Regions from separate parts of the Bradyrhizobium manausense genome, predicted to be linked through region 1. Evidence: predicted binding sites of a transcription regulator. Region 1 holds the regulator's gene; each other region holds the start of a gene.
The links. The regulator LexA, encoded in region 1, represses DNA repair genes until DNA is damaged. The targets are predictions, from matches to a motif close to TGTTCNNNNTGTGTTCNG.

Region 1 (4,866 bases):
TTCGGATGCGCAGTTCCTGGAGGGATGGAACGCGATCTTCGCCGGCGAGATGCCCGACATCGCAGAATTGCTGCCGCGCGCAGCGCGGCAGATGCCGGTCTATGCCTTCTCCAACACCAACCGCCCACACGTGGATTACTTCTCGAAGGAATATGCCGACCTGCTCGGCCATTTCCGCGAGCTCTATCTGTCCTCCAGCATCGGCCTGCGCAAACCGGATGCGGAAGCCTTCGACCATGTCGTCACCGCGATCGGCGTGCCGGCGAACCGGATCGTGTTCTTCGACGACCTCGCCGAGAACGTCGAAGGCGCCCGGGCCCGAGGGCTGACCGGAGTGCACGTCACCTCGCCCACCGATGTCGGGAAGGCGCTGCGGGCGCTGGGGATCTGACCCGGTGATTCCGGAACAATTTCGCCCGGAACCCAGGAACCAAAACGCTCTGTGCATTTTTATACGAAGTTCCGGGAACGAATGACCGCCTCCGGACTCATGAGTCCGTTGGGAATTCTACATCGGACGTATCGACGTGTTGGGCAAAACCTACCTCACCAAGCAGGCCTCCCTGCTGATGAAATTCGCCAGGACCACCTCGGATTCTGAGCTTTCAGCAAAATTGATCAGCAAGGCGGCCGACCTGAAGGCACAGGCCGATCCTATGCCCGACAAGGATCCAAAAGCGCCGGACGTCAGTCCGGCCAAGGTGCCGGGGACCTGACCGACACCGGCCGTGGCTCTCGTCCTCGCCACGGCGATCCGCGTCCAGGTCAGCCTCGCCCGTTTGGATCATTTGCCGCAACGCATTTGATGCTCCACCTTCGTCGCCGAGCGGATGGCACAGGATAAATCCTGCGCGCCCCCCGTTTTGCCTCTGCGCCTGCACTCGGCTAGAACTCTCGCCGCCGATTTGCCCGAACGGGCGCAGCTGGAGTTTTCACCCGTGGCCCTGATGCCGGTATCCGATGCGCTCGCCGCGGTGCTTGCCGGCGCGGAGCCCCTGCCTGAAGAAACCATCGCCCTTGATCAAGCCTTCCATCGCGTGCTCGCGCGCGATGTCGCGGCGCGGCGGACGCAGCCGCCGCAGGCGATGTCGGCGATGGATGGCTATGCCGTTCGTGCGGCTGATGCAGCCAAGGTCGACACGCAGCTCACTGTCATTGGAGAGGTCGCAGCCGGCCGTCCCTACGGAGGCACCGTCGGCTCGGGCGAAGCCGTGCGGATTTTCACCGGCGGTGTCGTGCCCGATGGCGCGGATGCGGTCGTGATCCAGGAGGACACCGTCGCCGACGGCAGCCGCATCACGATCACGGAAGCCGCCGTCACCGGGCGGCATATACGCCCGGCCGGCATCGACTTCCGCGAGGGTGACGTGCTCCTGCGCAAAGGTGCGCGGCTCACCGAGCGCGACCTTGCGCTCGCCGCCGGCATGAATCATCCGCAGCTCGCAGTCCGCCGCCGTCCGAAGGTCGCGATTCTCGCGACGGGTGATGAGCTGGTGATGCCGGGCAGCACACCCGGCCACGGTCAGATCGTCTATTCCAACGGTTACGCCCTGCACGCCCTCGCCCGCAGCGAAGGCGCCGACACCATCGACCTCGGGATTGCCGCCGACACGCTTGCTGCAACCGCATCAGGCATCCGCCGCGCCCGCGAATCCGGCGCCGACATCCTGATCACGACCGGCGGCGCCTCGGTCGGCGACCACGATCTGGTGCAGCAGGCACTCCGCGACGAAGGCACCGCGATGGCATTCTGGAAGATCGCGATGCGGCCGGGCAAGCCGATGATGAACGGACAGCTCGGGGCGATGCGCGTGATCGGCCTGCCCGGCAATCCAGTGTCATCCTACGTCTGCGGCTTCCTGTTCATGGTGCCGCTGATTCGCGCGTTGTCGGGCCGCTCGGTTGTCCATCACCGCCGTGAACGCGCCGTGCTCGGCCGCGACGTCGGCGCCAATGACCAGCGCGAGGATTACCTGCGCGCGCGCCTCGATCTGCGTGATGATGGCACGCTCGTCGCGCTTCCCGTCAACCACCAGGACTCCTCGCTGCTTGCGAATCTCGCTGCGGCACAGGCACTTCTCGTGCGCGCGCCGTTCGCGCCGAAGGCCGAAGCGGGAGCGCCCTGCGAGGTGTTGCGACTGCCCGCCTGACTGCAGCGTTCGCAACCGTTCCGCGAAGTTTGTCGCGTTCACTGTAAATTAAGCAGTTGCGGAACATGTATCGAACATATAGTGTCCGTTCATGATTTGTTTCGAGCATGTAGCGGCTTATTGCTGAAATTCAGCGTCTCGGAATCGAACGACATCGTCAGGGGGATTTTGGTCGAGATGTTAACGCGCAAACAATACGAACTCCTGCGGTTCATCAGCGAGCGCCTGAAGGAAAGCGGCGTGCCGCCCTCCTTCGACGAGATGAAGGATGCGCTCGATCTGCGCTCGAAGTCAGGCATCCATCGCCTGATCACGGCGCTGGAGGAGCGCGGCTTCATCCGCCGCCTGCCCAACCGTGCCCGCGCGATCGAGGTGATCAAGCTGCCTGAGCTCCAGGCCGCCGCCGGGAGCCGCCGCGGTTTCACGCCGAGCGTCATCGAGGGCAATCTCGGCAAGGTGCGTACGACGTCCAGCCCGTCCGCCGAAGAGGGCGAGCGTCCCGTCGCGGTGCCCGTCATGGGCCGGATTGCGGCCGGTACCCCGATCGAGGCGCTGCAGACCCGCAGCCACACCATCAGCGTCCCGCCCGACATGCTCGGTGCGGGCGAGCACTATGCGCTCGAAGTGCGCGGCGACTCGATGGTGGAAGCCGGCATTCTCGACGGCGACATGGCGCTGATCCAGCGCAACGAGAGCTGTGACACCGGCGATATCGTGGTCGCTCTGATCGATGACGAGGAGGCAACCTTGAAGCGCTTCCGGCGCCGCGGCGCCTCGATCGCGCTCGAGCCGGCGAATGCCGCCTATGAGGTCCGCATCCTGCCGCCCAACCGGGTCAAGATCCAGGGCAAGCTGATCGGGCTGTACCGGAAGTATTGAGCGCTCACGCGCGATCGACGATTGGAGCGGACGATTGTCCGCTCGGCTGGATAGTTTTTCCGGTCTTGCACAGGCTATCCAGCCCCCTCTCCCAGCGCGACATCCTCGGCACGCACAAGGCAGTTCAGGTCGCTGTAGCGCGCCTGCAAAATGCGCGCGGGTGGGCTTTGTTCCTACGGATTTGGGAAAGATAATGTGATCGCGGCTCGCGCACGCGAGCCGCAGATTTGCCTACAACCGGGCAGAGTTTTTTACGCTTCCACTCTGATAGAGGCCTGCGCCTCGCAAGACAGAGGCGCGGGTTGCTATCCTGACTGAGGAGCACCCGATGTGTGACTATAGCCTGCATGCCGTTGCGACGCGTCCCGCAGAAGTCGGCGAGACGATCGTCACGACAACCTTCCGCGGCACCTCGACGCGCGGCTTCGCCTCCGAAGCCGATATGTCGGTCGCGGTCTGCCTGCTGCCGGGAACGGAGCTCGCCTTCGCCGACAACGTCCGTTACGACAACAGGTGGATCTGGACGCGCACCGTCAACTCGCGCGTCGGCAAGTTCGGCAAGATCGATCCGCACATTCCCGATCGTCATCACGACGCGATCGAATTCCCCGATGGCAAATACGTGCTGGTGACGCAGCTCGTCGAGGGCCAGCGCGCGACCGTGCTGCAACTGCCCGTGACGCAGCCGCTCGGCGAGCGTGAGCAAAAGCCGCAAGTGGTCGCCGACAGCCGCACGACGACGCCCCCGCGCCTGCCGATCGGCTGAAAAGTCGACTTCAGTCCTCGGCTTGAAGATCGGCCTCCGACGGAGTCGCATCTTTGGCGCGCGGAGCTGCCGACCGCGGCATGAGGATCTGTTCGAAATCTCCATCGCCGGCCGCCGCCGGCGACCAGGGGCGGTTTGCGCCCCTCGCCTTCACCGATTGGATCGCAAAACCGTCGCCACGCTGCGTCAGCGCCAGCGCACCCTGGCGCGCAAGACGCGGCCGATCGACCACCATCGCGGCGCAATCCGGCGGCGCCGGCCTTGTCGTCACCACCAGCGCGGCACGGCTGCAATCGTCGGCCAGGGCGTCGATGCGTAGCGAGAGCGCAATCATGCGGCCGTCGGCGAGCGGCATCACGCAGCCGGCCTCGTCGCACGACACACCATCACCGAGCGAGGCGCTCGTAGCATCGCGCGGATCAGCATCCGCCGCGAGCCACTCCTTCAGCAGGAAATTGTCCTTCTTCGTCCTGATCAGATGCAGTTGCCCATCCCTGCCCCGCACCGCGACGTTCTGGCCGTCGCCGGCGATGAGAATATCGGGCTGCCGGACGGACAGGCCCCAGATCGTCGCCGCCACGAGCACGCACGCGCCCGACCAGCGCAGTGGCGAGCGCAACAGACCCATCAGGATCAGGCCGAGGCTGGCTGCAATCAGCGGCGCAGTCCCGAAGGCCGCGACGTGGCCGATCGCGCCGGGCAGCGCGGCCACCCAGCGCGACACCGCCACCATCCAGTCGATGCCGATTCCCATCAGCCACCAGAACACACCGTCGAGTCCGAAGGGTGCCGCGAGCAGTCCGAGCAGCCCCGCCGGCATCACCAGCGCGGACACCACCGGCATCGCGCCAAGATTGGCGAGCACACCGTACGGCGTGATGCGGTGAAAATGGAAGGCGGCATAAGGCGTGGTCGCAAACCCGGCGATCATCGAGGCCATGAACAGCATGGCGATCTCGCGGCCGCCCCACAGCGCGATGCGCGCGGTCGCGGAATGATCCGGCGAGGCAAACAGGTTCGGCATGCCGATCTGTACCAGCGCGACGAGCCCCAGCGTCGCGGCGAACGACA
Region 2 (4,866 bases), 110 kb from region 1:
ATCGATGACCTCGCCGAGATTGTGCGGCGGGATGTTGGTCGCCATGCCGACCGCGATACCGCCGGCGCCGTTGACGAGAAGGTTCGGGAACTTCGCCGGAAGAACCGACGGCTCAGTCTCGTTGTTGTCGTAGTTCGGCTGGAAGTCGACGGTGTCCTTGTCGATATCAGCCAGCAGCGCGAGCGCCGCCTTCGTCAGGCGCGCTTCGGTGTAACGATAGGCGGCCGGGGGATCGCCGTCGACGGAACCGAAATTGCCCTGGCCGTCGATCAGCGGCACGCGCATCGAAAAGTCCTGCGCCATGCGGACCATGGCGTCGTAAATCGACTGGTCGCCGTGCGGGTGATACTTACCGATGACGTCACCGACCACGCGGGCGGATTTGACGTACTTCTTGTCGGGCGTGTGCCCCTGCTCGTTCATCGAGTACAGGATGCGGCGATGCACCGGCTTCAGGCCGTCGCGGGCATCGGGCAATGCGCGCGCCACGATCACGCTCATGGCGTAGTCGAGATACGACTTCTTCATCTCCTCGAAGATGGAGACGGGGCGAATGTCCGAGGGTTGCGCCGGCTGGTCGCCGGGCTTGTTGTCGTCGTCAGCCAAGGGGGAATCCGGTGAAATTTTATCTGGGAATCATATAGCGCATCGGGTCCCTGATAACCACCCTTGGAGGCTTCCAGGAAGCGCTTTTTCCGACTGTTTTTCCAGAGACTTACGCCCTGCGCGGCACCATTTTGAATCGAGGCCGAACAAGCCGGCCGGGACCGCCGTTCAACCACCGAAAATCACCCGGTGCATGATCCGTCCTGGCACCAGCGTGAACAGACACGCCACCACCCGCGCGCCCGCAAACATGAGGATCATGATGCGCCGGTGATCGGCAATCCGAAGGGTATGCGCCCGCCAGACTGCGAGCGGGAGCATCACCAGCGCGGTGCGGCAGGGTGCCTTTGGGGGCCGCGAACTGGACGAGGCCGAGCATAAACGCCGTCATCGCCGCAAAGGCGTGCAGCGGGATCGCCGGAGCCGCATCAAGCAGCGGCGCGAGACTCACATCGCGACCTCTGGCCAAAATTCACATCGCGCCCCCGTCAAAGGCTTGAGGCGATACATGAGGCAGCCCGGAAAACCCGAGGCCACCCGGTCGATTGGCAAGAAATCCTGCCGCATTACGCGAGCCAGGCAAAGTTCGGAGCGAAGCTCTCCTCCGCCTCAGAACGGGATGTCGTCGTCCATGTCGTTGCTGCGGCCACCGCCGCCGGCGGCAACGGGGCGGCGCGGTGCGCTGCTGACGGGACCGGACGAGCCGAAATCGCCGCCCGGCTCGTCGCCGAAGCTGCCGCCTCCTCCGCCACCGCCGCGGCCGTCGAGCATCGTCAGCGTCGAGTTGAAGCCCTGGAGCACGACTTCAGTGGAGTATTTCTCGGCACCCTGCTGATCGGTCCATTTGCGGGTCTGAAGCGCGCCCTCGATGTAAACCTTGGCGCCCTTCTTCAGATACTGCTCGGCGACCTTGCAGAGCCCTTCGTTGAAGATCACGACGCGATGCCACTCGGTCTTTTCCTTGCGCTCGCCGCTGTTCTTGTCGCGCCAGGTCTCCGACGTCGCGATGCTCAGATTGGCGATCGGCCGCCCGTCCTGGGTGCGGCGGATTTCCGGATCCTTGCCGAGATTTCCAACCAGAATGACCTTGTTGACGCTTCCCGCCATCGCCGCTCTCCACTCCAAATGCCACTGAATTTCGAAGGCGCGCCCGCGCTGCCGCCTGTTGGGCCGACCCTATACGCTTACAAGGGTCGATCGGCCCGCCGCACCCTCGGTTATCCCCACATATAGCATCAGCCGGACATTTGTTCCAGATTTGTTCCTTGATCAAAATCGATGCGACCCAAGCGTGTATGCAGGTATCCGGTGCCGCTGTGCACGTCGCCATGCATTGGAACCCAACGACATCGGAAAATGCTTTAACATTCATTAGGTTACGTGCATGTCAGTTGACCAGCGAGTGTTGCATTCCAGCGACGGACTCGCCCTCCCGCTTGGACTACGCTTGCCTCGGAATTGGTTCTTATGGGCGTCGCGCCTGATTGACCGCTTCGGGGGACTTCTGAAGCGGACGACACTGGGGAGACTGCAATGAAGAAAATTCTATTTGGTACAATTGGTATTGTTGCGCTCGGCTTGTCTGCACCGGCGAGTGCCGCGGATCTTGCGGCCCGTCCCTACACCAAGGCGCCGGCCCCGATGATCGCCACCATCTACGATTGGAGCGGCTTCTACATCGGCATCAACGGCGGCGGCGGTTCGAGCCACAAATGCTGGGACAACCTCGTTCTCGGCGGCGGTGTATTCCTCGGAGCCGAAGGCTGCCACAACGCCACCGGCGGCACGATCGGTGGCCAGGTCGGCTATCGCTGGCAATCGGGCAACTGGGTGTTCGGCCTCGAAGGTCAGGGCAACTGGGCCGACTTCTCCGGCGACAATGTCAGCAATTTCATCCTGACCCAGCGTAACCGATCGAGGATTGACGCATTCGGCCTGTTCACGGGCCAGATCGGCTATGCTTGGAACAACGTGCTGTTCTACGTGAAGGGCGGCGGCGCCGTGGTCGCGGACAAGTTCGACATCTACACCGCGCCCGGCTTCGTCGGCGCGGGCACCCTGCTCGCCTCCAGCAGCGACACCCGCTGGGGTGGCACGGTGGGCGCCGGGCTCGAGTTCGGCTTCGCGCCGAACTGGACCGTGGGCTTCGAATACGACCACATCTTCCTCGGCGATCGGACGCTCACGCTCAACGCACCTGTCGGCGGCGGCGCATTCCAGACCGACCGCATCAGCCAGAACGTCGACATGGGTCTCGTCCGCATCAACTATCGCTGGGGCGGCCCGGTCATCGCGAAGTACTGATCTCTCTGAAATTGCTCGCAGATCAAAGGCCGGCCTCGCGCCGGCCTTTTTGCTGCGTGTTCCCACTGGGGAACTATAGGTCAGCGAGTATTACATTTTGTATCTGTTGTGACTTTTCGGAGACACAACTTATGGCTTCAGTGGTGTAAGCACGACATCAGTTGGACCAAGACGTCCGCTGCCCTTCCGGCGCACGGAAGGCAACAACAGAAACTGGGACTGGGATTAGGTTGAAAATGAAAAAGATCTTGTTGGCTTCGGTCGCTCTGATCGCCCTCACTGGCGCCGCTTCGGCTGCCGACCTGGCGGCTCGCCACTACACCAAGGCTCCGGTCGCCGTGGCCTCGGTCTATAACTGGACCGGCTTCTACCTCGGTGTCGTCGGTGGCGGCGCTTGGGAAGATGCAAACTCCCCGCGCATGCAGGGCGGCTTCGTCGGCGGCACCGCCGGCTACAACTGGCAGACCGGCAACGTCGTGTTTGGCGTTGAGGCCGATGGCGCCTGGGCTGACGTCAACGCTTCTGCCGCTGGCGTCGTGATCGTTCCCGGCCTCGGCGCGATCCCGACCAGCGTGAGCTCAAAGACGGATGCGATGGGCACCGTGCGCGGCCGCATTGGCTGGGCTGTCAACAACGTGCTGCTGTACGGCACCGGCGGCTATGCCTGGATCGACAACAAGATCACCGCCACCCTCGGCGCTGCGTCGATCTCGGACAGCAAGTTCCACTCCGGTTGGACTGTCGGCGCGGGCGTCGAAGCCTTCTTCGCTCCGCAGTGGTCGGTCAAGGGCGAGTATCTCTATCGCAGCCTCGGCGGCGAGACCTACTTCGGCGCCGTTCCTACCGGTACGGTCAACTTCCACACCGTGCAGGTCGGCGTGAACTATCACTTCAACGGCCCGGTGGTTGCGAAGTACTGATCTCTGGAGTGCTGATCTGACGTACTGGGCGTCACGATCGACTTCGCATCGACACGAAAGGCCGGCCTCGCGCCGGCCTTTTGCCGTTCCATCGGGTCGCGATCGCCCACCGCTGCTGCCAAGTCCCGCCAGCGCAACAACAATCCGTTGACGATTCGCAAGTCCCTCTGGAAATCCGCCTCCGTTCTTCCTACGTTCGCTCATATACCCATTGGCGCCGATCCCGGTTCCGGGCGAAGCGTGCCTTTTACGTCGGCGCGATTGCGCACCTTTGGGATTCCTTGAGGGCAACTCGGATGGATGAAGTGATCAAGGCGAAGCGCCAACAGCAGACCGCAGGCTCGAGCCGGCACGCAATCACGATCCGTGGCGCGCGCGAGCACAACCTCAAGAACATCGACGTCGAGATTCCCCGCGACAAGCTCGTTGTGTTCACCGGCCTGTCGGGCTCGGGCAAATCGTCACTCGCTTTCGACACCATCTATGCGGAGGGCCAGCGTCGTTACGTCGAGTCCCTGTCGGCCTATGCGCGCCAATTCCTCGAGATGATGCAGAAGCCCGATGTCGACCAGATCGACGGCCTGTCGCCGGCGATCTCGATCGAGCAGAAGACGACGTCGAAGAATCCGCGCTCGACCGTCGGCACCGTCACCGAGATCTACGACTACATGCGCCTCTTATGGGCGCGCGTCGGCGTGCCCTATTCACCCGCCACGGGACTTCCGATCGAGAGCCAGACTGTCTCGCAGATGGTCGACCGCGTGCTGGCGCTGCCTGAAGGCACCCGCCTCTATCTGCTCGCGCCGGTCGTCCGCGGCCGCAAGGGCGAGTACCGCAAGGAGCTCGCCGAATGGCTCAAGAAGGGGTTTCAGCGCGTCAAGATCGACGGCACCTTCTACGAGCTCGCGGAAGCCCCTGTTCTCGACAAGAAATTCCCGCATGACATCGACGTCGTGGTCGACCGCATCGTGGTGCGCGCCGATATCGGCCAGCGCCTCGCTGAAAGCTTTGAGACCGCGCTGAAGCTCGCCGAAGG
Region 3 (4,866 bases), 1.1 Mb from region 1:
GCGACGTAATGCGCTTCGCGTTCGCGTCCGATTTCGCGGAAGCGCACGAAGGCGTGCATCTTGTGCTCGTCGCGATGGACCGCGCGTGCCATCGCCGTGACCTGCGCGACATCGGCATCGGTCGCGACTTCCATGAGATCGTGATTGTCCTTCAATCGCCAGAGCAAGCGGTAGAGGATCGCAAATCGCTCGCCATCGCGATGCAGGATCGCCGATTTCGCGAGGTCGACGAATGTCGCCGATACGCTGAAAGTGCCGTCATTCACCTCGAGGATCGGCGACGGTGAGGGCGGTGCGAACAAATCGGCTTCGCCACCCTGCACGGCCCAGGTGATATCGGTGGGCCGCACATGACCAAGCACAAGGGTCCGTGCGGCCGTGCGCCAGCCGTCGAAATCGGTTTGGGTGTCGAGAGTGATGTATTGCATCAGAAGCCAAACCCCAATTGCGTTGCTTTCGGCTTGAATCGTTCGATCAGCCCTGCTGCATCGAGACGGTTCGACGAAGGGCGGTGATCGCTGAGGATGATGAATGGCAGCGCCTTGTGCTTGGGCACGTGCAGCCGCGCCAGATCGGACAGGCGGATCGTGGTGGTGCGCCGTGTCGCGATGATGCGCTCGACCGCCTTGGTGCCGAAGCCCGGCACGCGCAGCAGCTCCTCGCGGCTGGCACGGTTGACGTCGAGCGGGAAGCGGTCGCGATGGCGCAGTGCCCAGGCGAGCTTTGGATCGATGTCGAGCGGCAGCATCGCGCTGTCGTCGACGATCTCGCCGACGTCAAAGCCGTAGAAGCGCATCAGCCAGTCGGCCTGGTAGAGCCGGTGCTCGCGCAGCAAAGGCGGCGCGCGCAGTGGGAGTGCGCGGCTCGCATCGGGGATCGGGCTGAAGGCGGAGTAATAGACGCGCCGAAGCTTGTACGAGCCATAGAGATTGGCGCTGGTATGGAGAATGGTGTGGTCATTGGCGCTGTCTGCGCCGACGATCATCTGCGTGCTTTGGCCTGCGGGCGCGAAACGCTGCGGCTTGGCCTTCGTTCTTGCTGCGCGGTTCTCCTCGGCTTCGTCCAGCTTCAGCCGCAGCCGGCCCATCGTGCGACGGATCGCGCGCACGTCCTTCTCCGGCGCGAATTGCTGCAGGCTCGCCGGCTCGGGCATTTCGATGTTGATGGAGAGACGGTCGGCATATTTGCCGGCCTGCGCGATCAGCGCGTCGTCAGCCTCCGGAATGGTCTTGAGATGGATGTAGCCGCGGAAGTGATGCTCCTCGCGCAGCTTTCGCGCGACGCTGACCACTTGCTCCATGGTGTAGTCGGGGCTGCGGATGATGCCGGAGGAGAGAAACAGCCCTTCGATGTAATTGCGCCGGTAGAAGTCGAGCGTCAGCTTGACCAATTCGTCGATGGTGAAACGGGCGCGCGGCACGTTCGAGGAGGCGCGGTTGACGCAATAGAGGCAATCGTAATTGCAGGCGTTGGTCAGCAGCACCTTGAGCAGCGAGATGCAGCGTCCGTCCGGCGCGTAGGAATGGCAGATGCCCATGCCTGGTGCGGTCGAGCCCATGCCCTTGCCGTCGCTGGAATCCCGCTTCTCGGTGCCGCTGGAGGCACAGGAGGCATCGTACTTGGCGGCGTCTGCGAGAATCTCCAGCTTGCGTTGCACATCCATTATTGAATCCCTTTGATTCCGCTGATGAATCCGGCAAATCGCCAATTCGATTGACTCTTCGTGCGCCGTTAGCTTTATATTAGAACATATCATGAACAAATGAGCCAGCCACTGGTTCTCTTTTTGAGAGCCACCGGCAATCACCTCTGAAGGAGCGGCGAGCATGAGCAGCGCACGCATGAGCGCGCTTGCGACCTTGCGCAGCCAGATCGAACGGATCGAGACGGCAGAGGTCGTGCATCATCACGACCGCGTTGCGCTCGGGCACCGCGAGGTCGATCGCGCCTTGAAGGGCGGGCTCGCGCGTGCGGCGATCCATGAGGTGTTTTGCACCGGGTCTCAGGGCGCGGTCGCGACAGGCTTTGTCACCGGGCTTGCCGGCCGCGTCACGGTAAGCCGGCCACTGCTGTGGGTGCGGCAGGATTTTTCGGAACTCGAGACCGGCGCGCTGTCGATGAGCGGGCTCGCCGAGCTCGGCCTCGATCCACGCCGCGTGGTGATGGTGCGTGCGGCCGACGTGGAGAGCGCGCTGCGCACCTCGGCCGATGCGCTCGCCTGCGATGCGCTCGGCGCCGTCGTGCTCGAGCTCTGGGGCGAGACCAGACAATTCGATCTGGTGGCGAGCCGCAAGCTGACGCTGGCCGCGCAATCATCCGGCGTCACCGGCTTGCTGCTGCGGATGGCAGCGCAACCGCTGCCGTCGACTGCGGAGACGCGATGGATGCTGCGCGCGGCGCATTCGCCGCCGGGGTCTGCGTGGAGTGCCTGGGGCGCGCCGCGCTTCGATGTCGAGCTGTTGCGCAATCGTCATGGCCCGTGCGGTCGATGGATCATGGAATGGAAATGTGATGAGTGCCAGTTCACTGAACCGTCGGCGGATCCTCAGCCTGTGGCTGCCGCGCCTGCCCATCGACCGGATCCAGCGGTTTCTTGGCAGCGCCGGGCTGGGTAAGGCCAATGAGCCCAGCATCGTCGTCATCAAGGACAACAATGCGCTGGTGATCCATGCGCTGGATGAGGCCGCCGAACGCCTCGGTCTGCATATTGGTCAGCCGCTCGCCAATGCGCGGGCGATGTGTCCGGACTTAAAGGTGTTCGACGCCGATGTCGTGGCCGATACGAAGACGCTCAGCGACATCGCCGATTGGTGCGACCGCTTCACGCCGCTGGTGGCGCTCGATGCGCCGCATGGGCTGTTCCTCGACATCACCGGCTGCGCGCATTTGTTTGGCGGCGAGGCTGCGCTGTTGCAGACGCTGGTCCGTGCGCTGGCGCGCCAGGGCTTTGCCGTCAGCGCCGCGATTGCCGGCACCTCGGTCTGCGCGCGCACGCTGACGCGGCAGGCCACGAACAGCATCGTTGCGGATGGCGCGGAGGCCGCGGCGATCGACCGGTTTCCGGTGTCCGCGCTCGGTGCGGACGAGACGATCACCACCGGCCTCCGCCGTGCCGGCTTGAAGACCATCGGCGATGTTGCATCGCGCAGCGCCTCCGAAATCACGGCACGGTTCGGCGCGCGGTTCTCCACGCTGCTCGCGCATGCGCTGGGGCAGGGTGATGCGCCGATCAGCCCGCGCAAGCCGCTGCCGGATTACATCGTGGAAAAGCGTTTTGCCGAGCCAATCGCGACCGACACCATGATCGCGATGACGCTGTCGCGCCTGGCCGACACGTTGATCGCCTCCATGGAGAAGCAAGGCAAAGGCGCGCGCCGCCTGGAGGCTGCGTTCTTCCGCACCGACGGCGTCGTGCGCGCGATCATGGTCGAGACCGGGCGGCCCGTGACACGAAGCGCCGTCATCGACCGGCTGTTTCGCGAGCGTCTCGATGCACTCGCCGATCCGCTCGATCCCGGCTTCGGCTTCGACATGGTGCGGCTGTCGGCGAGCCGCACCGAGATCGTGGTGCAGGAGCAGCGCGATCTCGACGCCCATGTCCATGACAGTGACGAACTCGCTGCGCTGATCGACCGCATCGCCGCGCGCATCGGCGGCAGGCGCGTCGTCGTGCATCTACCCGGGGATACCCATATCCCCGAGCAGGCGGTGCTGGCCGCGCCCGCCCAGCATCACCTCGCCGCCGCCATGCAGGCCGAATGGCCAGATCGTGCCGAGGGCGAGCCGCCGCTGCGTCCCCTCAGGCTGTTCGACAAGCCGGAGCCGGTCACCGTGCCGTTCGCGACCGTGCCCGATGGTCCGCCGCATCAATTCACCTGGCGGCGCGCAAAACATGCCGTGGTGCGGGTGGAAGGACCCGAGCGCATCGCCATGGAATGGTGGCGGCAGGACGGCAAGCAATTGACGCGGGATTATTTCCGCATCGAGGATGCGGAGGGCCTGCGCTTCTGGATTTTTCGCGACGGTCTTTATGAAGGGGAGGTGTTCGACGCCGACGGCAAGCCCGCTCCGCCCAACTGGTATGTGCACGGTCTCTTCGCATGAACGCGCCTGCTTACGCCGAGATTGGCATCACCACGAACTTCTCTTTCCTGCGCGGCGGCTCGGATCCGCGGGCCTACGTGCATCAGGCCAGCAAGCTCGGCATCCCCGTGATCGGCATCGCCGATCACAACACGCTCGCCGGCGTGGTGCGCGCCTGGAACGAGCTCGACAATAAGGAGGTGCTGCACAAGCCGAAGCTGCTGATCGGCACGCGCATCGTCTTCATAGACGGCACGCCAGACATTTTTGTCTATCCGCGCGACCGCGCCGCCTATGGCCGGCTATGCCAGCTCCTGACCAGGGGCAAACGTGGCGACGACGTCACGCGGATCGAGAAGGGCGAGTGTCGTCTCGGCTTCGCTGATCTGCTGGATTTTTCGGAAGGCCAGCTCCTGGTCCTGACGCTGCCGCATCGGTTCGATGACGCTCAAGCGCTGGATGTGCTTTCAAAACTCGGGGACAGCCGCGCCGAGGGCGTGTGGCTGGCGGCGAGCCTGATCTATCGCGGCGACGACCGCCGCCGTCTCGCGCGGCTCGACGATCTCGCCGCCAAGGCAAGAGTGCCGCTGCTCGCGACCAACGAGGTGCTCTATCATGATCCCGGCCGCCGTCCGCTTCAGGACGTGCTGACCTGCATCCGGGAAAAGACCACGATCGAGGCGGTTGGACGCAAGCTGGAAGCCAATGCCGAGCGCTTTCTGAAGACGCCTCGCGAGATGTCGCGGCTGTTTCGCGATGTCCCAGAGGCGATCGCGGAGACCA
Region 4 (4,866 bases), 1.6 Mb from region 1:
AGTCGATCGTGCGCCTGACCCGCGCCGACGAGGTCAAGGCCTACGTCAACGCGGTCGAGGGTCGCATCAATGCACTGGCGCGCGTGCACACCATCCTGTCGCTGTCGAGCTGGCAGGGCGCCGAACTCTCCAAACTGATCGAGGAAGAGCTTGCGCCCTATTCGCTCGGCGGACAGATCAAGCTTGCGGGCCCCGAAGTGCAATTGCTGCCGGCGACCGCCCAGACATTGGCGCTGGCGTTGCACGAGCTCTTCACCAATTCAGCGAAGTATGGCGCGCTCTCGACCCGGTCAGGACGGCTCGCGATCGGCTGGCAGGCCGAGAACGATCTTCTGACCTTGACTTGGGAGGAAACAGGCGGGCCGCTGGTGAGGACGCCGAAATCGCGTGGCTTCGGAACGAGAAGCCTGCTGGCCAGCGTCGAATCCCAGCTCGGCGGACAGGCGCAGTTCGATTGGCGTTCGGAGGGCCTGCTGTGCCGTCTCGAGGTGCCGTTGACTCGCAAGAGTGCGGAAACGGCAGCGGCGCAGGAGAAGTTCGAGGCCAGCTCTCCCGAACTCCAGCGCGCGTCGGGCTAGCGCGACGCAACCACTTTCAATCGTGGCATCACCGGCGACGGCTCATCGGCGACACGCCCTTCAAGCCAGGCTTCCGTTTGTGAGAGATCGCGCAACGCCGTTGCATAGCGGCAGGCTGCGCTACGCTCCGCGCCGCGCGGCAGCTTGCGCGCCTTGCGCAGCATGTCGGCCGCCGCATTCCGGTAGGCCAGCGAGCGATAGAGAAAGACCACCTTACCCATATCGAATGTTCCCGTGTTGATGGCGTTCATCTTCGCAAGGTCGTCATGAACGCCGGATGAAGCGGGTGATGACAATTCCTTGACGTGCGATGGAACTCGCGAAGAGAGCTCGCGTTTGCCTGCCAGATCGAGCGGCAGAGTCATGCGCACGAACAAGTCGCCCAATAAGTCGTCAAGCCTGGTCTCCCCAACCGGAATCATCAAACTGATGACGCATGCGATGATGGGCGCGGCGCTGGGTCTTGGCTTCACGCTTGCGCTGATCCTGGCCAATCCTGCGGTCGCGGAGTTGCTGAATCATGGCGGGAGAGCGGCCGTCTTCGTCTTTGCCGCTACCTTTGTAACGACGTTTGCCATCGGTGCCGCGCTGACGGGAGTTGTGTTCATCCTCAACGAGGACAAGGAATCTTGAAGCGCGCGTGAAACGCGTGCGACGCTTTATTCGGAACTCCTGCAGCAAATGACGGTTGGCTGCCTGCGTCAATTTAACTCAGGGAGTTCCCTCACATGAAGACGACCAGGCTCGCTCTCGCGGTGATGTTGGTAACCGGCCTCGCCGCCGCGCCGTTCGCGGCTCAAGCGAAATCGCACAAGAAGCATCACTCCTCGATGTCGCAGACGACGACGGGCGCCAACATGAAGAAAACCGTTCCTCCCGATGCGTCCGGCCAGGGTGGTGCTGGTCCCGGCAGCGATCACGGCGGCAGCATGACCAAGCCCCAGAACGGAATGAGCAAGTAGGTACGAACTCACCCAGAAGCCCCGCGGCGACGCGGGGCTTTTCATTTGCTGTTGCGATGCCGGTCTCGATCAGCGGCCAAGCAGACGCCAGCAAGCGCGATGCTGTCGTTGCTGAAACAGCGCTCGCGTCCGGCAGTCATATCAGCGCCACATCGTCGGCGCGCGGATCAGCACATCCCGGCCGGCTTGCCTTAACTCGTCGGCCGAGCAGTGTCCCGATCGAACAAGATCATTCAGTCGTGCCGCAACGCGTTCGCGCGTCGCCATTTGGGGCGGGGCAAGGCCGGCACAGACTTCTTCGAGCACCGCCTGCAGCAGGGCGGTCATTTCGGCATCCGGCATCGACGAGCTCCGGCATGTCGCGTTGCGCGACCGCTTTAGCTGCGTCGGATGTCAGTGATGTTAAGGCGGCGACTTGAGGTGTCTGTCTTCACCAAATGGTCGAGCTGTGCCCGCTTACGCGCGATCAGGAGCTGAGCCGCGGCATCGTCGAGGCCCTCACGCTGCAACTGCCTGATGGCGGAGCCCAGTTCGAGGATCTCGGCGCGCAGTTTCAGAATCCGGTAGGTGTCCGGGTCTTCTTCCACCGCCTGCCTCCATCTGCCACCGACATGGCCTGTCTCAACGGCGCGTCGGCCTGCTTTCGCTCTTCAACAAACGAAGACGCACCCGGTCGCGGATGTCGGGCAAAACTTCGCCGCCCCCGGCCGTCTTCCATTCGCCGATCAGCAGATTGATTTTCCGGCGCAGATCCATCTGCGCCTGGGCCCGTTCGGTGCAGTCCCGATCGCGATTGACGAGATCGCGCACGGACGCCTCAACATCGGCCATTTCCAGCCTCAAGGCGCTGATTTTACGTCGAATTTCATTAATTCTGTTGTCCATGGCTTGTTAGAACAAAATAAGAACATATAGTCAAGCCACGAATTCACGATGGAGAGCGGACATGCAGGTTCAGGGTAAATACGACGCCAAGGCTTTTCTCATGGAGCAGATGACCCGGGCGCAGGGGCTGCGACTGAAGCGGCTGAGCGAAGAGGCCTACCAGCCCGCGCAATATGATCGCGCCCTCTCCTCTGCCGAAGCCGCGCGCCGCATCCAGGTGCTTGAAGCGGAGATCGAACTCGCAAACTCCTTCTGAGAGCCGCGGCCGGCGCCTTTGGAACGTTGCGTCAGCACTCCTGTTCTCTCCCGAGGTCAAGGGAGAGAGTTGATGGCACGCAAGGCAAAGAAGCGCCGCTACGCGCGCAGCGCCGGCAACGATGTCGAGCGCGAGATGCGCCGTTACAAGAAGGGCACGGCGAAGAGCGGACCCGGCGGTCGCGGCGGACGCGTGAAGAGCCGCAAGCAGGCGATCGCGATCGGCCTGTCGGAAGCGCGCGCGAAGGGCAAGAAGGTGCCGAAGAAGGCATCGAAGCGAAAGACGTCCAAGAAAAAGACGTCCAAGAAGAAGACGACCAAGAAGAGCTCGAAGCGCAAATCCGCCAAGCGTTGACGATGACCGGCGTCAGATCATGCTGCCGGGCATGAAGCAGCGAATCGAAACGCCGAATACGGTCTTGACCGGCCAGACCATGGTGCGGCCGGCGCGGTTCGGCTCCGTGATCACGGCGTCGTCGGGGACGTCGACCCACTCCCCGTCAAGACGGACCCGATAGTGCCCGTTGTGCGAATCCCAGTCGGGATCGGCCACGGCCACACCGTCGGCATCCGAGCAGCACGGACCGAGATGGCTGCGCAAACTGTCGAACCAGGGTTTCAGCGGTGAGTCTGTGAAGCGGCCGTCATCGCGCCCCATGGCGCTTCCGGTCGACAACACGAGCGGCGCCGCGAGCAGCGCAATCTTCAGCGAGAGCTTCAATCGATCCATGTCGGCACCGATCAAATGCGAACCGCCGGCCGGTTTCACGGAAGCAGCCGGACGTCCGAAGTTCCACTCCTGCAATTTGCCTTGGCGCCTTCATTGCCGCCAAGGCACAACACGCGACTCCGAAGTCTGACGAGCGAACGCGGCTTTTTCGAGCGAACCCGTCACCATTGCTGCCGTTAACGAGAATGTTATCGGTGCCTGTGGGTATCTCGCAAGCGCGCACGAAAAAGGCGGCCCGCAGGCCGCCTTTTGAATTTGCCGTCGCGACCAAGAGCTCAGGCGAGCGGCACCGCGACGAACCGGGTCGCCTCCGCATTCTTCACCTGTAACAGCACGCTGTTCTTGCCTGACGATTTGGCCTGCGCCAGCTCGGAGCGGACGTCGCCGACATTGGCGACGGCCTTGCCGCCGACATTGAGGATGACGTCGCCGGTCTGGATCCCGCGCTGTGCCGCCGGGCCCTGCGGATCGACCTCGGTGACCACGACACCTTTCTGGCCTGCGCCCTGGACGTCGCCGGCCGGCGCGAGGGCAAGGCCGAGGCGCGGCGTGCCGGGAGCCTGCTGCATCTTGCCATCATCAGCCTTGGCCTGGCGCTCGTTCGGCAGTTCGCCGAGCGCCAGCGTCACTGTCTTGGCGTCACCCCCGTGAACGACGTCGAGCTTCACGGACGACCCCGGCGCCAGCCCGGCAATGGTGCGGGCGAGATCGCGAGAGTCCTTGATCGCGGTGCCGTTGACGGCGGTGATGACGTCACCCGCCTCGATGCCGGCCTTCGCCGCCGGGCTACCGTCCTGCGGGTTGTCGACGATCGCGCCGCGGGCCGCCTTCAGGCCGAGACTATCGGCGATCTCTGCGGTCACCGGCTGCACCTGCACGCCGAGCCAGCCGCGGGTGACGGCGCCCTTGTCCTTCAGCTGCGCGACGACGAGCTTGGCCGTCGAGGACGGAATGTCGAAACCGATGCCGACCGAGCCGCCGGAGGGCGAGTAGATCGCGGTGTTCACGCCGATCACGTTGCCGTTCATGTCGAACGCCGGACCGCCGGAATTGCCCTTGTTGATGGGTGCATCGATCTGGATGAAGTCGTCGTAAGGACCGTTGCCGATGTCGCGGCCGCTGGCCGAGACGATGCCGGCGGTCACGGTGCCACCAAGGCCGAAGGGATTGCCGACCGCGACCACCCAGTCGCCGATCCGCGGCTTCTGGTCGGAGAATTTCACGAACGGAAAGTCCTTCTTGCCGTCCACCTTGATCAGCGCGAGGTCGGTCTTCGGATCGGTGCCGACGACCTTCGCGGAGTAGATGGTGCCGTCATCCATCGTCACCTGCACGGACTCGGCGTGATCGACGACGTGATTGTTGGTCACGGCATAGCCGTCGGCCGAAATGAAGAAGCCGGACCCCTCGCCCGTGATCACCTGGTGACGCTGATGCGGCATGCCGTTCATGCCAC

Region 2: a site for LexA is predicted at 1,855-1,872, ahead of JQ631_RS09265 (single-stranded DNA-binding protein). Genes of this name have one in related genera too.
Region 3: a site for LexA is predicted at 1,744-1,761, ahead of JQ631_RS03600 (putative DNA modification/repair radical SAM protein). Genes of this name have one in related genera too.
Region 4: a site for LexA is predicted at 2,433-2,450, ahead of JQ631_RS01335 (DUF3072 domain-containing protein). Genes of this name have one in related genera too.

What each region holds. Positions count from the first base shown of each region.
Region 1 is NZ_JAFCJI010000001.1:1,869,233-1,874,098, reverse strand. Features, by position in the region: gene JQ631_RS08755 (HAD family hydrolase) at 1-391, shown strand, start outside; gene JQ631_RS08750 (hypothetical protein) at 528-716, shown strand; gene JQ631_RS08745 (molybdopterin molybdotransferase MoeA) at 939-2,150, shown strand; gene lexA (transcriptional repressor LexA) at 2,328-3,029, shown strand; gene JQ631_RS08735 (hypothetical protein) at 3,358-3,795, shown strand; gene JQ631_RS08730 (ComEC/Rec2 family competence protein) at 3,806-4,866, opposite strand, start outside.
Region 2 is NZ_JAFCJI010000001.1:1,977,649-1,982,514, reverse strand. Features, by position in the region: gene gyrA (DNA gyrase subunit A) at 1-606, opposite strand, end outside; partial or broken gene JQ631_RS32285 (DUF2306 domain-containing protein) at 775-1,057, opposite strand; gene JQ631_RS09265 (single-stranded DNA-binding protein) at 1,216-1,713, opposite strand; gene JQ631_RS09260 (outer membrane protein) at 2,140-2,910, shown strand; gene JQ631_RS09255 (outer membrane protein) at 3,147-3,830, shown strand; gene uvrA (excinuclease ABC subunit UvrA) at 4,127-4,866, shown strand, end outside.
Region 3 is NZ_JAFCJI010000001.1:771,165-776,030, forward strand. Features, by position in the region: gene JQ631_RS03595 (UdgX family uracil-DNA binding protein) at 1-428, opposite strand, end outside; gene JQ631_RS03600 (putative DNA modification/repair radical SAM protein) at 428-1,663, opposite strand; gene JQ631_RS03605 (ImuA family protein) at 1,827-2,615, shown strand; gene JQ631_RS03610 (Y-family DNA polymerase) at 2,512-4,104, shown strand; gene JQ631_RS03615 (error-prone DNA polymerase) at 4,101-4,866, shown strand, end outside.
Region 4 is NZ_JAFCJI010000001.1:280,374-285,239, reverse strand. Features, by position in the region: gene JQ631_RS01370 (sensor histidine kinase) at 1-578, shown strand, start outside; gene JQ631_RS32230 (hypothetical protein) at 575-943, opposite strand; gene JQ631_RS01360 (hypothetical protein) at 942-1,211, shown strand; gene JQ631_RS01355 (hypothetical protein) at 1,307-1,540, shown strand; gene JQ631_RS01350 (hypothetical protein) at 1,682-1,882, opposite strand; gene JQ631_RS01345 (hypothetical protein) at 1,918-2,127, opposite strand; gene JQ631_RS01340 (hypothetical protein) at 2,162-2,371, opposite strand; gene JQ631_RS01335 (DUF3072 domain-containing protein) at 2,487-2,681, shown strand; gene JQ631_RS01330 (DUF6496 domain-containing protein) at 2,754-3,035, shown strand; gene JQ631_RS01325 (hypothetical protein) at 3,048-3,410, opposite strand; gene JQ631_RS01320 (Do family serine endopeptidase) at 3,686-4,866, opposite strand, start outside.